Regions from separate parts of the Streptomyces sp. NPDC051218 genome, predicted to be linked through region 3. Evidence: riboswitches for the same ligand, from Rfam matches in the RefSeq annotation. Region 3 holds a riboswitch; each other region holds the start of a gene.
The links. Region 3 has a riboswitch for thiamine pyrophosphate ahead of thiC (phosphomethylpyrimidine synthase ThiC). Riboswitches for the same ligand answer to the same signal wherever they lie in the genome.

Region 1 (3,471 bases), on a different contig from region 3:
AGGCGTGGAATTCCCTCGCTGAGGGCGGCACCATCCACCTGGTCGGTTACTCCTCAGGGCAGGAAACCACCTTCCCGCCAGGGGCCTTGTTCGGCTTCGGCGAACCCCGCAGCATCGCCACCTTCGGCGACATGACGCCGACCAGCGGGGACTTGACGGACCTGCTGGGCCTCATGGCCGCCGGGAGGCTTTCGGCGCCGGTCGGACTGCGAGGCGACTGGCAGGACGTGGACGCCGCCGTCAAGGCGCTGTTCGCGCGGAAGGTGCACGGAAAAGTCATTCTTGACGTGGCCTGAGGCTGGGGAGAGGACCCCGAACCGCCCAACGGCGGGCGAGGCGCCCGGTGGACGAGAATGGACCCATGGATGTGCTGGCGGAGGTCTTGCGTGTTTCGGGTGCGCGTGGGGCGCTCGGGGTCATGCTGAAGGCCGGAGGAATCTGGGGCCTGCGGCTGGACTCCTCGCCAGGAGCGGCACTGCACGTGGTGTCCCGCGGCACCATGTGGCTCCACGTCCCGGGCGAGAAACCTCTTCCGGTGCAGGCCGGAGACGCCGTCCTGGTGTCGCCGGGCACCGCACACGGGATAGCCGGCGGCGCCGGCATGACGTTGGGTTCCTGCGACCGTGCGGCGGCGGCCCGGTCTTTCGGCGATGGCAGGGCCCTGCGCCTGGGCTCGGCGCCGGTGCAGACGGAAGTGATCGTACTGCGCTACGAGCAGGACCCGGAGGTGCGTACACCGGTGCTCACCTCTCTCGCTCGGCCGATGCACGTCACAGCCCGGGAGAACGCGCAGCTCAGAAGGACCGTCGAACTTCTCGCCGCGGAGCTCGCACAGCCGCAGATCGGCACCACCGCCGCCGTGAACAGCATCGTCGACCTTCTGCTCGTCCAGTTCGTACGCGCCTGGCTGGCCCGCCACCCGCAGGAGCAGTCCGGCTCATGGCTGGGAGCGATGCGTGATCCGGTCGTGCGCGAGGCTCTGGCCTGTGTCCACGCCCAGCCGGGGCACCCCTGGACCACGGAGACCCTGGCCGCCGCGACGCGCGTTTCCCGGGCGACGCTGTCGAGGCGCTTCCGGTCCGCCCTCGGACAGACACCGGGCGCGTACGTGACGCAGTGGCGCATCGACCTGGCATCCGTCCGGCTCCGCGACACCGATGAGCCGGTCGAGTCGATCTCCGGCGCGGTCGGATACGCCTCTCCGCACGCCTTCAGCCGCGCCTTCAGACGTGCCCGAGGTACGGCCCCGGGTGAGTATCGCTCTCGACTTCGCGAGTGAGTGTACGTAGGCGACGACCGCCGGCGTCAGGTGGGCGCGACGGCGTCACGTGGGCGCAACGGCGTCACGTGGGCGCAACAGCCGAAGTCCAGCGCCCGCCCCCGCTCTGTCGTGCCGTGCGGAGCCCCGAGTGCGAACTCCCGTTCCCGAGGGAGGTACATTGCGTAGTGACCACCGCGGGAGCTCGGGAGTAGCCGGGCTGAGAGGGCGGACGGGACTTGATCCCCTTTCCGCCGACCGCATGAACCTGGACCGGGTAATGCCGGCGTAGGAAGGGTGTTGACGATGGAGAGTGCCTCCATACCTGCCCAAAACGGCCCTGCCGTCTCCCGTGCTGCCGTAGCGGACGTGATCGCGGCCCTGCGGACCTCCGCACCCCTTGTGCACTGCCTGACCAACGTCGTGGCGTCGCAGTTCACCGCCAACGTGCTGCTCGCGGCAGGAGCGGCCCCCGCGATGGTGCACAGCGCGGAGGAAGCCGGAGCACTGGCCCGAGTGGCCGGAGGTGTCCTGGTCAACCTGGGGACGGTGACTTCCGTGACGGCGGAGGCGATGCGCGTCGCGGTCAAGGAAGCGGCCGGCGCCGGGCGCCCGTGGGTGCTCGACCCGGTGGCGGTCGGCCCGCTGCCCTGGCGCACCGAGCTGGCCCGCGAACTCCTGGAGAGCGCAACCCCGGCGGTCGTTCGCGGCAACCCTTCCGAGATCCTGGCGCTGGACGGCGGCGGCACGGGCGGGCGCGGCGTGGACAGCACGGACACCCCCGAAGCGGCGCTGGCCGCGGCCACCGCGCTGAGCCGACGCTACGGCTGCGCGGTCGCCGTGAGCGGTCCTGAGGACGTCCTCACCGACGGGACGCGAGTGGTGCGGGTGAGCAATGGGCACCCGCTGCTGCCTCTGGTGACGGGAACCGGCTGCTCGCTCGGCGCCCTGGTCGCCGCCTGCACAGCCGTCACCGGAGACGCGCTGCTGGCCGCCACTGCCGCGACCGCCCTGCTCACAGTGGCCGCGGAGAGCGCCGCCACCCGCTCGACAGGTCCCGGCACGTTCGCGGTCGCGCTGATCGACGCGCTGTACGAGCTCAGCCCGGACCGGCTCGCCGGGGCTCTCAACCTGCGTTGAGCTCGCGGGTGTTGGGGATGTTGCGGGGTTTTGCGGTGGGCGGTCGGCCTGGGTGTCAGCGGCTGGTCAGCCGCTAATCAGCCGCTGATCAGCCCCCGCCCGCCCAGGGGGGCGACCCCAACACCAAGTCTGCCAGCCCCCTCGGACACACACCCTCACCCCTGTGGATAACTCAAGGTTCCCGCACGTCAGGGGCCCTCCCCCTTCCCTACACCTCTTTCCCCAGCACCTCTTCCCCAGCACCTCCCGATGCGTCTCCCACGCCGCCGCGCCCTCCCGCGGCCGGTAGACCCCAAGGAGCACCCATGCGACCACCACTCGACCTGTCCCTGTACCTCGTCACCGACACCCGGCTCTGCGGCGAGCGCGGCGTCGCCGTCACCGTGGCAGCCGCCGTCAAGGGTGGTGTCACCGCTGTCCAGTTGCGCGATCCGGAAGCGGACGCCCGCACGCTGTGTGCGCTCGGCCGGTCGATCCAGGCTGAACTCGCGGGCACCGGGGTCCCCTTGATCGTCAATGACCGCCTGGACGTGGCGGTCTGGCTGGGCGCGGACGGCGTCCACCTTGGGCAGCGGGACGGCTCCCCCACGACCGCCCGGCGCCAGCTCGGCCCTCACGCGTACGTCGGCCTGTCCGTCAGCCGCCCCGAACAGCTGACGCACGTACCCGATGCCGTCGACCACCTCGGTGTCGGTCCGGTGTTCCCGCAGTCCACCAAGCCGGACGCGGACACCCCGCTCGGTCTGGACGGCCTGGCCCGCATCGTCCGGGAGAGCCCGCTGCCCTGCGTGGCCATCGGCGGGATCGGCGCGTCCGAGGCCGCCGCCGTCAGGGCAAGTGGCGCGGCCGGGATCGCTGTCGTCAGCGCGGTCTGCGGGCAGCCCGACCCCGAGACCGCGGCCCGTTCCCTTGCCCACACCCTGCGACCGGAGGTCTCCGCGTGACCAGCCCGCCCATCGCCCTCACCATCGCCGCCAGCGACCCCTCCGGCGGCGCCGGGATCCAAGCCGACCTGAAGGCGTTCTCCGCAAACGGCGCGTACGGAACGGCAGTTCTGACCGCCCTGACCGCAC
Region 2 (3,471 bases), on a different contig from region 3:
CGGCCGAGGCGAGCATCACACCCGCGCACCCCAGCTCCATGGCGAGCGCCGCGTCGGACGCCGTTCCCGCGCCCGCGTCCAGGATCACCGGCACGCGCGCGTGCTCGACGATCAGCTGGAAGTTGTGCGGGTTGCGGATGCCGAGCCCGGAGCCGATGGGGGAGCCGAGCGGCATGATCGCCGCGCAGCCCACGTCCTCCAGCTTCCGGGCGAGGACTGGGTCGTCGTTCGTGTACGGAAGGACCGTGAAGCCGTCGTCGACGAGGGTCTCGGCGGCGTCGATGAGCTCGATCGGGTCAGGAAGCAGCGTGCGCTCGTCCGCGATGACCTCCAGCTTCACCAGGTCGGTGCCGAGCGCCTCCCGAGCGAGCCGGGCGGTCAGGACGGCCTCTCCCGCGGTGAAGCAGCCCGCCGTGTTCGGCAGGACGCGGATGCCGAGCCGGTCGAGGACGGAGAGCACCGAGCCCTGCACACCGGGATCGAGGCGGCGCATCGCGACGGTCGTCAGCTCCGTCCCGGAGGCGATCAGGGACCGCTCCAGGACGTCCAGGCTCGGCGCACCGCCCGTACCCATGATCAGGCGCGAGGAGAGGGTGAGCCCGCCGATGACGAAGGGGTCGTCTGCCATGTCGGTTCAGCCTCCTTGGACGGCGGTGAGGACCTCGACGCGGTCCCCGTCGGTGAGCGGGGTGGTGGACCAGCGCGTACGCGGGACCACGGTTTCGTTGAGCGCGGCGGCGACGCCGGACGGGGCCGCGGTGAGGGTCGCGACGAGGGCTTCGAGCGTGGTGCCCGTGGCCACGTCGCGCGCCTCTCCGTTCACGGAGACGGCGGTGACGGCTGTGTCGGACGGGAGAGTCATGCGGGCTGCTCCATGTGGTGCTGTGCTCGGGGGGTGCCGGCGAAGCGCAGGGGAGTGAACCCCCGTGCCTCGTCGGGCAGTTCACCGGTGGTCAGGGCGTGCGCCATCACGTCGCCGGTCACGGGCGTCAGGAGTACGCCGTTGCGGTAGTGCCCGGTGGCCAGCTGGAGGCCGGGCAGCGCGGTCGGGCCGAGCATCGGGGCGTTGTCGGGGGAGCCGGGGCGCAGGCCCGCGCGGGTCTCCGTCAGCGGCAGTTCCGTGATGCCCGGTACGAGCTCATGGGCGTCCCGGAGCAGCTCGTACACGCCGCCGGCCGTGACCGTCGTGTCCCAGCCGAGCTCCTCGCTGGTCGCGCCGACGACGAGTTCGCCGTTCTCGCGCGGCACCAGGTAGACGTGGCTGCCGCGCACGACGGCGCGCACGGTGCGGCTCAGGAACGGCGCGTACCGCTGCGGCACGGTGAGCCGCAGCACCTGCCCCTTCACCGGGCGCACGGGCGGCAGTACGCCCTCCGGGACCCCGTCGAGGCGCCCGCTGAGGCTGCCCCCGGCGAGCACGGTGTCACCGGCCTCCAGAGCGGTGCCGTCGGCGAGGACGACTCCGGTGGCCCGGTCGGCCACCACCGCAAGGCGCTCCGCCCACGCGTGGTGGAAGATCACGCCCGCCCGCTCGCAGGCCACGAGGAGCGCCGCGGAGAGCCTGCGGGGGTCGATCTGGTGATCGCCGTCGACCCGCAGCCCGCCCCGGACGCCGGGCGCGAGCATCGGTTCCAGACGGCGGCACTCGCGCCCGCTCAGCCACTCCGACGTGAGCCCCGACCGCTGCTGAAGGGCGTGCAGCTCCCGCAGGTGGGCACGGTCGTCGGAGTCGAGGGCGACGGCGAGCGTGCCGCTCGCGCGGTAGCCGAGATCGAGGCCGCTCGCCTCCGTCAGCTCGGCGGCGAAGTCGGGATAGCGCTGCGCGGATGCCACGTTCAGGGCGAGCAGCGTCTGCTCCCCGTAGTGCAGCTCGGTGACGGCGGCCAGCATGCCCGCGGCCACCTGCGCCGCGCCGCCGCCGGGCTCGGGGTCCACGACCGCCGTGGACAGGCCGCGCTGCGCCGCCCGCCAGGCCGTGACCAGGCCGATGATGCCGCCCCCGACGACCAGGACGTCGGTCGTGCTCGTGCTCGTCGTGTGGAGTGGTGTCCGTGGATGCATGGGTGTCCAGCCCCTCCCTTCGCCGGCATGACCCGGATCAGGTTCGTACGGTCGGAGGCCGTCCAGCCTCCCTCTCAGCCCGGTGCGTCCGGGCTCCCGCGAGTGCTCTGCACGGCAACCTTAGCCTTTGGCGTCCCGGCGCAGTAGGGCAGCTGTGCGGTCAGGGGCGGTGACGGTGTGTCAGAGATCTCCTCGCCGCGCCCTGAGGCGCGCGCCACCCGCCGTCCTACAGTGATCGGGTGAGTGAGCAGCGGAGGCAGGAAGAGCGCCGGGTCGTCATCGCGGGCGCGGGGATGGCCGGCGTGCAGACCGCCGTGGCCCTGCGCGAGCAGGGGTTCACCGGCGCGGTCACCCTGATCGGCGCGGAACCCCACCAGCCGTACGACAGGCCGCCGCTGTCCAAGGCCGTGCTGCTCGGCAAGGCGGAGGGCTCCGCCTTCGACATCGACTTCGAGGCCCTCGGCATCGAGCTGAGCCTGGGCCACGAGGTCACGGGCCTGCGCCCCGCGGAGCACGAACTGGACACCGAGCGTGGCCCGGTCCCGTACGACGCCCTGGTCATCGCCACCGGCGCCGAGCCGATCCTGCTGCCCGGCGCATCCGGAGTCCCCGGTGTCCATCTGCTGCGGACCCTGGACGACGCCGAGCGGCTGCGGCCCGTGCTCGCCGAACAGCACCGCATCGTGGTCGTCGGCGCGGGCTGGATCGGCGCCGAGTTCGCGACCGCCGCGCGTGAGGCGGGCTGCGCGGTCACCGTCGTCGAGGCCGCGGACCGACCGCTGGCCGGGGCCCTGCCCGCGGAGGTCGCGGCGCCCATGACGGCTTGGTACGCCGACTCCGGCGCCGAACTGCGCACCCACGCGCGCGTGGACCGCGTCGAACCCGGCAGCGTCTTCCTGACCGACGGCACCCGGCTGCCCGCGGACGCGGTGGTCGTCGGCATCGGCGCACGCCCCGCCACGGCCTGGCTCGCGGACTCCGGCATCGCCCTGGGCGCCCACCGGGAGGTCCTCGCCGACGACCACCTGCGGACCTCGGAGCCCGACGTGTACGCGGTCGGCGACTGCTCCTCCTTCCCTTCGGGAAGGTATGGCGAGCGCCTCCTCGTGCACCACTGGGACAACGCCCTGCAGGGCCCGCGCACGGTGGCGGCGAACATCATCGGCGATACCCCTTCGGCGTACGACCCCGTCCCGTACTTCTGGTCCGAGCAGTTCGGCCGCTTCGTCCAGTACGCCGGGCACCACGCCTCCGCCGACGAGCTGGTGTGGCGCGGCGACCCCTCGGGCGTCGCCTGGACCGTGTGCTGGCTGCGCGGGGGAGTTCTGGTGGCCGTACTCGCGGTGGGCCGCCCCAGGGACCTGGCGCAGGGCCGCAAGCTGATCGAGGCGGGTGCCTACCTCGCCGCCG
Region 3 (3,471 bases):
TGCATTTCGTGGCATCGGCGGCTCAGGCTTTGCGGCGGCGGCCCTTTCCGCCGCGGCTCTGCTTGGCGGCGGGGGAGGCACCGCTCCCGGGTCCGCCCGCGCTCGCCGGTCGGCCCGCAGTCCCCGTCCGGCCCGCAGTCACCGCCCGGCCCCCGGCAGTCGAGCGGTCGGCCGAGACCACCAGGGCCGCGAGCGCCGTCGTCACCGGCACCGAGGCGACCAGGCCGATCGAGCCGACCAGAGTGCGGACGATCTCCTCGGCGACCAGCTCGCTGTTGGCCACCGTGCCCACGCTGCTCTGGGCGATCGAGAAGAGCAGAAGGAGGGGCAACGCGGCGCCCGCGTAGGCCAGGACGAGGGTGTTGACGACCGAGGCGATGTGGTCGCGGCCGATGCGGATGGCGGCGCCGTACAGACCGCGCCAGCCCATCGTGGGGTTGGCCTGATGCAGTTCCCAGACGGCGGACGTCTGCGTCACCGTCACGTCGTCGAGCACGCCGAGCGAGCCGATGATGACGCCGGCGAGCAGCAGACCGCTCATGTCGATGGACGGGTACAGGCCGTGGATCAGGCCGGTGTTGTCGTCCGTGTTGCCGGTCAGCGAGGCCCAGCCGATGAAGAGCGAGCCGAGGAGGCCGATGAGGAGGAGCGAGATCAGCGTGCCGAGGACCGCGACCGATGTTCGCGCCGTGAGGCCGTGGCACAGGTAGAGCGCGATCAGCATGATGGCGCTGGCCCCGATCACCGCCACGACCAGCGGGTTCGAGCCCTGCAGGATCGCGGGCAGGATGAAGAACGTCAGGACCAGGAAGCTCAACGCCAGCGCGACCAGGGCCATGACGCCGCGCAGCCGCCCTACCGCGACGACGACGAGCGCGAAGATCCCCGCGAGCAGCGCCATCGGGAGCTTGCGGTTCACGTCGGTGACCGAGTACTGGAGCGCCTCGGGGGCCGTGGGCTCATAGGCGACCACCACCTGCTGGCCCTGGCGCAACTGCCGCGGTGAGTCCGGCTGGACGATCTCGGTGAAGGTGCGGCCCTTGTCCTTGCCGCTGGTCACCTCGATCGTGGCCTTCTTGCAGATGCCCTCCGCGCGGGACTGCGCGGACTGGCCCTCGGCCGTGGAAGTGTCGCCGTTGGGCGGGGTCTGAGAGGCGTTCACGTCCTTGCAGGGGAGCTCCTGCACCTTCGTCACGTCGGCCGACTGGGTCTGCCGGTCGAAGCCGACTCCGGTGCGCTCGTGGCCCGGCGCGCCACCGGGCCACAGCACCACGAGGCCCACGACCACCGCCGTCGCGAAGGGGATCAGCACGGCGGCGATGACCTTGCGCAGATGCTGGGAGACGGGCGCGGCCGGACCGTGGCTGTGGGAGTGCCCATGCGGGTCCGGCGGCACGTTCGGGACGGGCGGCTGGGACGGCGGCTGTGTCGAGGTCACTGCCCGATCATCGCAAGAACGGAGGAGGCCCTCTGTTCAGCGCGCCCGACATGACGCTAGCGTGGAGCCACCTTTGCAATCGCGGGAGCTCGGAGCACCGGGCTGAGAGGGCGCTGACCTCCGTACGAATCGGCACAAGAGTGCACGAACAGTACGGAATCCGCTGCGTCGACCGCCGAACCTGTTACCGGGTAATGCCGGCGTAGGGAGTAGGTCTCATGACCACATCGGACGCGCGCACGCCTGCCTCGACGCAGAACACGCTGAACCAGAGCGAGAGCGACGAGGCCGGGAAGTCCATCGGCTGGCACAAGGCGTATGTCGAGGGCTCGCGCCCCGACCTGCGGGTGCCGGTCCGCCAGGTGCACCTCACCAACGGCAAAGCCGTGACCCTGTACGACACTTCGGGTCCGTACACCGACGAGTCCATCGACACCGACGTCCGCAGGGGCCTCGCACCGCTGCGCGAGAACTGGATCATCGCCCGCGGCGACACCGAGGAGTACGTGGGCCGCCCGCCCCGCCCCGAGGACGACGGCATCAAGCACACCTCGCCACGCGGAGGCCTGAAGAACCTCGACGCGGTCTTCCCCGGCCGCCCGCGCCAGCCGCGCCGGGGCCGCGGCGGCCAGGCGGTGACGCAGCTCGCGTACGCCCGCCGCGGCGAGATCACGCCCGAGATGGAGTTCATCGGGATCCGCGAGAACCTCGACCCCGAGGTCGTGCGGGCGGAGGTCGCCGCGGGCCGCGCGGTCATCCCCGCCAACGTCAACCACCCGGAGATCGAGCCGATGATCATCGGCAAGAAGTTCCTGGTGAAGGTGAACGCCAACATCGGCAACTCCGCGGTCACCTCCTCCATCGAGGAGGAGGTGGACAAGATGACCTGGGCGACCAAGTGGGGCGCCGACACGGTCATGGACCTGTCCACAGGCCGCAACATCCACACGACCCGCGAGTGGGTCCTGCGCAACTCCCCCGTGCCCATCGGCACCGTGCCGCTCTACCAGGCCCTGGAGAAGGTCGACGGCCAGGCCGAGGCGCTGACCTGGGAGATCTACAAGGACACGGTCATCGAGCAGGCCGAGCAGGGCGTGGACTACATGACGGTGCACGCGGGCGTGCGCCTTCCGTATGTCCCGCTGACCGCCAACCGCAAGACCGGCATCGTCTCGCGCGGCGGCTCGATCATGGCGGCCTGGTGTCTGGCGCACCACAAGGAGAGCTTCCTCTACGAGAACTTCGAGGAGCTCTGCGAGATCCTCGCGTCGTACGACGTGACGTACTCCCTGGGCGACGGCCTGCGCCCCGGTTCGATCGCGGACGCCAACGACGAGGCGCAGTTCGCCGAATTGCGCACCCTCGGGGAACTCAACACGATCGCCAAGCGTCATCACGTACAGACGATGATCGAGGGCCCCGGGCACGTCCCGATGCACAAGATCAAGGAGAACATCGACCTCCAGCAGGAGATCTGCGAAGAGGCGCCGTTCTACACGCTCGGCCCGCTGACCACCGACATCGCACCCGCGTACGACCACATCACCTCCGGCATCGGCGCCGCGATGATCGGCTGGTGGGGCACGGCGATGCTCTGCTACGTCACGCCCAAGGAGCACCTGGGCCTGCCCAACCGCGACGACGTGAAGACCGGCGTCATCACGTACAAGATCGCGGCCCACGCGGCGGACCTCGCCAAGGGGCACCCGGGCGCACAGGACTGGGACGACGCGCTCTCGGATGCCCGCTTCGAGTTCCGCTGGGAGGACCAGTTCAACCTGGCCCTCGACCCGGTCACGGCGCGGGAGTTCCACGACGAGACGCTGCCGGCGGAGCCCGCGAAGACGGCGCACTTCTGCTCGATGTGCGGGCCGAAGTTCTGCAGCATGAAGATCTCGCACGACATCCGGCGTGAGCACGGCGGCACGCAGGACGAGATCGCCGCGGGCATGGACCAGAAGTCCAAGGAGTTCGCGGCAGCCGGAAACCGCGTGTATCTCCCCATCGCCGACTGACCGGCGTCACGGCACGGC
Region 4 (3,471 bases), on a different contig from region 3:
ACTTCGACGGGTCGGCAGGGCCCGCCCCCTGGGCCGCGCACCACCGCCGCACGGTGGCCGGGTGGCGCTCCCACAGTCTGCGACACTGGAATCACCATGCCTGTACCCGGAGAACTCACCTTCGTCGCGCCCCGCGGAGCCAAGAAGCCGCCGCGGCATCTCGCCGACCTCACGCCCGCCGAGCGCAAGGAAGCCGTCGCCGCCGCCGGCGAGAAACCGTTTCGCGCCAAGCAGCTCTCGCAGCACTACTTCGCGCGGTACGCGCACGACCCGGAGCAGTGGACCGACATTCCCGCCGGTTCGCGCGGGAAGCTCCAGGAGGCGCTGCTTCCCGAGCTGATGTCCGTGGTGCGGCACATCAGCTGCGACGACGACACCACCCGTAAGACACTGTGGCGGTTGTTCGACGGGACGCTCGTCGAGTCCGTGCTCATGCGCTATCCGGACCGCGTGACGATGTGTATCTCGTCGCAGGCCGGGTGCGGGATGAACTGCCCGTTCTGCGCGACCGGGCAGGCCGGTCTCGACCGGAATCTGTCCACCGCCGAGATCGTGCACCAGATCGTGGACGGGATGCGGGCCCTGCGCGACGGGGAGATTCCCGGTGGGCCCGCGCGGCTCTCCAACATCGTCTTCATGGGGATGGGTGAGCCGCTCGCCAACTACAACCGCGTGACCGGGGCGATCCGCCGGCTGACGGACCCCGAGCCCGACGGGGTCGGCCTCTCGCAGCGTGGCATCACCGTGTCGACCGTGGGCCTCGTGCCCGCCATCCACCGGTTCGCCGACGAGGGCTTCAAGTGCCGCCTCGCCATCTCGCTGCACGCGCCCGACGACGAGCTCCGCGACACCCTCGTACCCGTCAATACGCGCTGGAACGTGCGCGAGGTGCTGGAGGCAGGGTGGGAGTACGCCGCAAAGTCCGGGCGCCGCCTGTCCATCGAGTACGCGCTGATCCGGGACATCAACGACCACGCGTGGCGCGGTGACCGGCTCGGGCGGCTGCTCAAGAACAAGCCCGTGCACGTGAACCTGATCCCGCTGAACCCGACGCCGGGCTCGAAGTGGACGGCGTCGCGGCCGGAGGACGAGAAGGCCTTCGTGAACGCCATCGCCGCTCATGGGGTGCCTGTCACGGTGCGTGACACCCGTGGCCAGGAGATCGACGGGGCGTGCGGTCAGCTCGCCGCGGCAGAGCGTTAGGCTGGCCGAAACACAACTTCATAGGCAGTGCACAACTGCACGGACGGAACACATCTTCATATTCCGACAGGGGAGCGCCACAGCGCTGAGAGTGCGGCAGCCAAGGACAGGTTGGCCGCAGACCCTCTGAACCTTGCCCGGGTCATTCCGGGTAGGAAGTTCGGACACCACTCAAGCTGTTGCGCCCTGCCCGCCGGCCCTTCGGTCCGCGGGCAGGGCCGCGTCTCTTCCTGGTCACTCCAGGAGGAATGAATTCAGTGAGTACCACCAAGAAGATCACGCTCACCGCGGTCGCGGTGAGCGTCGGGCTCGTCGCGCTCTCCGCGTGCGGCAGCTCGTCCGACAGCGGCGACAAGGCCGACTCCAAGAGCGTCACACTCGTCAGCCATGACTCGTTCAACGTCTCCAAGGACGTGCTGAAGGCGTTCGAGAAGAGCTCCGGGTACAAGGTCAACGTCCTCAAGGACGGGGACGCGGGCGCCGCTGTGAACAAGGCGATCCTGTCCAAGGACAACCCCCAGGGCGACGTCTTCTTCGGCGTAGACAACACGCTTCTGTCGCGTGCGCTCGACAACGGCCTCTTCCAGTCGTACGAGGCCAAGGGCTCGGACCAGGTCGCCTCGCAGTTCCGCGTCGATCAGGGGAAGCACCGGGTCACGCCCGTCGACAGCGGCGACATCTGCGTCAACTACGACAAGAAGTACTTCGCCGACAAGAAGCTCGCGCCGCCGAAGTCCTTCGCGGATCTGACCAAGCCCGCGTACAAGGACCTGCTGGTCACCGAGAACGCGTCGACCTCGTCCCCCGGCCTCGGGTTCCTGCTCGGCACCGCCGCCCAGTACGGCGACGACGGCTGGCAGGGCTATTGGAAGAAGCTCAAGGACAACGGCGTCAAGGTCGTCGACGGCTGGGAGCAGGCCTACAACGAGGAGTTCTCCGGGTCCGCCGGCGGCAAGAAGGCCAAGGGCGACCGGCCGCTCGTCGTCTCGTACGCCTCGTCCCCGCCCGTCGAGGTGCTCTACGCCAAGCCGCAGCCCAAGGAGGCGCCGACCGGCGTCGCGACCGGCACCTGCTTCCGGCAGGTCGAGTACGCGGGTCTGCTCGACAACGCCCGGAACGAGAAGGGCGGCAAGGCGCTGCTCGACTTCCTGATCAGCGCCGAGTTCCAGGAGGACATGCCGCTGAACATGTTCGTGAACCCGGTCCGTGAGGGCGGCAAGCTGCCGGAGCTGTTCACGGAGCACGGCGTGAGCGTCGACAAGCCGGAGACCATGGCTCCGAAGAAGATCTCCGACAACCGCGAGCAGTGGGTCAAGTCGTGGACCTCGCTCGTACTGAAGTAAGCACGTCCCGTAAGGGGCTCGCGCGCGGGAGCGCGACGCGGCTCGGTCTCATGGCCGTGCCCGTCGCGTTCTTCGCCGTCTTCTTCGCCTATCCGGTCGCCGCGATCGTCGCGCGCGGCCTGAAGGTCGGCGGGGACTGGCAGTTCGGGCGGATCGCGGAGGTCGTCGGGCAGTCCGACGTCCGGCACGTGCTGTGGTTCACCACCTGGCAGGCGCTTGCCTCGACGGCGCTCACCCTGCTGATCGCGCTCCCTGGCGCGTACGTCTTCGCGCGCTTCGAGTTCAGGGGCAAGCAGATTCTGCGGGCCGTCGTCGCGGTGCCGTTCGTGCTGCCGACCGTCGTCGTCGGGACCGCTTTCCTCGCGCTGCTCGGCCGGGGCGGGCTGCTCGACGAGATGTGGGGCGTACGCCTCGACACGACGGTGTGGGCGATCCTGCTCGCGCACGTCTTCTTCAACTACGCCGTCGTCGTACGGACCGTCGGCGGGCTCTGGTCGCAGCTCGACCCGCGCCAGGAGGAGGCCGCGCGGATGCTCGGCGCCTCGCGGTGGACCGCCTGGCGGACCGTCACGCTGCCCGCGCTCGGTCCCGCGGTCGCCGCGGCCTCCCTCATGGTCTTCCTCTTCACGTTCACCTCCTTCGGCGTCGTGCAGATCCTCGGCGGACCCGCGTACTCGACGCTCGAAGTGGAGATCTACCGGCAGACCGCCCAGCTTCTCGACCTGTCGACGGCCGCCGTACTGACGATCGTGCAGTTCGCCGCGGTCGGCGCGATCCTCGCCGTGCACGCGTGGACCGTGCGCCGCAGGGAGAGTGCGCTGAAGCTGGTCGACGCCTCCGTGGTCGCGCGTCGTCCGCGCGGCGCGGGGCAGTGGTCGCTGCTCGGCGGGGTCATGGTCACGATCGCCGTGCTGATACTGCTGCC

Region 1: linked by a shared signal. The riboswitch ahead of thiM (hydroxyethylthiazole kinase) and the one ahead of thiC (phosphomethylpyrimidine synthase ThiC) in region 3 are both predicted to bind thiamine pyrophosphate.
Region 2: linked by a shared signal. The riboswitch ahead of thiO (glycine oxidase ThiO) and the one ahead of thiC (phosphomethylpyrimidine synthase ThiC) in region 3 are both predicted to bind thiamine pyrophosphate.
Region 4: linked by a shared signal. The riboswitch ahead of ACIBCK_RS32475 (thiamine ABC transporter substrate binding subunit) and the one ahead of thiC (phosphomethylpyrimidine synthase ThiC) in region 3 are both predicted to bind thiamine pyrophosphate.

The regions. Positions count from the first base shown of each region.
Region 1 is NZ_JBITEU010000014.1:60,092-63,562, reverse strand. It holds gene ACIBCK_RS34805 (zinc-binding dehydrogenase) at 1-296, shown strand, start outside; gene ACIBCK_RS34800 (cupin domain-containing protein) at 362-1,279, shown strand; TPP riboswitch at 1,446-1,571, shown strand; gene thiM (hydroxyethylthiazole kinase) at 1,565-2,398, shown strand; gene thiE (thiamine phosphate synthase) at 2,704-3,342, shown strand; gene thiD (bifunctional hydroxymethylpyrimidine kinase/phosphomethylpyrimidine kinase) at 3,339-3,471, shown strand, end outside.
Region 2 is NZ_JBITEU010000001.1:397,941-401,411, reverse strand. It holds gene ACIBCK_RS01870 (thiazole synthase) at 1-628, opposite strand, end outside; gene thiS (sulfur carrier protein ThiS) at 635-862, opposite strand; gene thiO (glycine oxidase ThiO) at 859-2,061, opposite strand; TPP riboswitch at 2,059-2,171, opposite strand; gene ACIBCK_RS01855 (NAD(P)/FAD-dependent oxidoreductase) at 2,355-3,471, shown strand, end outside.
Region 3 is NZ_JBITEU010000011.1:230,319-233,789, forward strand. It holds gene ACIBCK_RS31235 (YibE/F family protein) at 23-1,438, opposite strand; TPP riboswitch at 1,510-1,664, shown strand; gene thiC (phosphomethylpyrimidine synthase ThiC) at 1,657-3,453, shown strand.
Region 4 is NZ_JBITEU010000012.1:83,548-87,018, reverse strand. It holds gene rlmN (23S rRNA (adenine(2503)-C(2))-methyltransferase RlmN) at 97-1,203, shown strand; TPP riboswitch at 1,262-1,379, shown strand; gene ACIBCK_RS32475 (thiamine ABC transporter substrate binding subunit) at 1,452-2,546, shown strand; gene ACIBCK_RS32470 (ABC transporter permease) at 2,522-3,471, shown strand, end outside.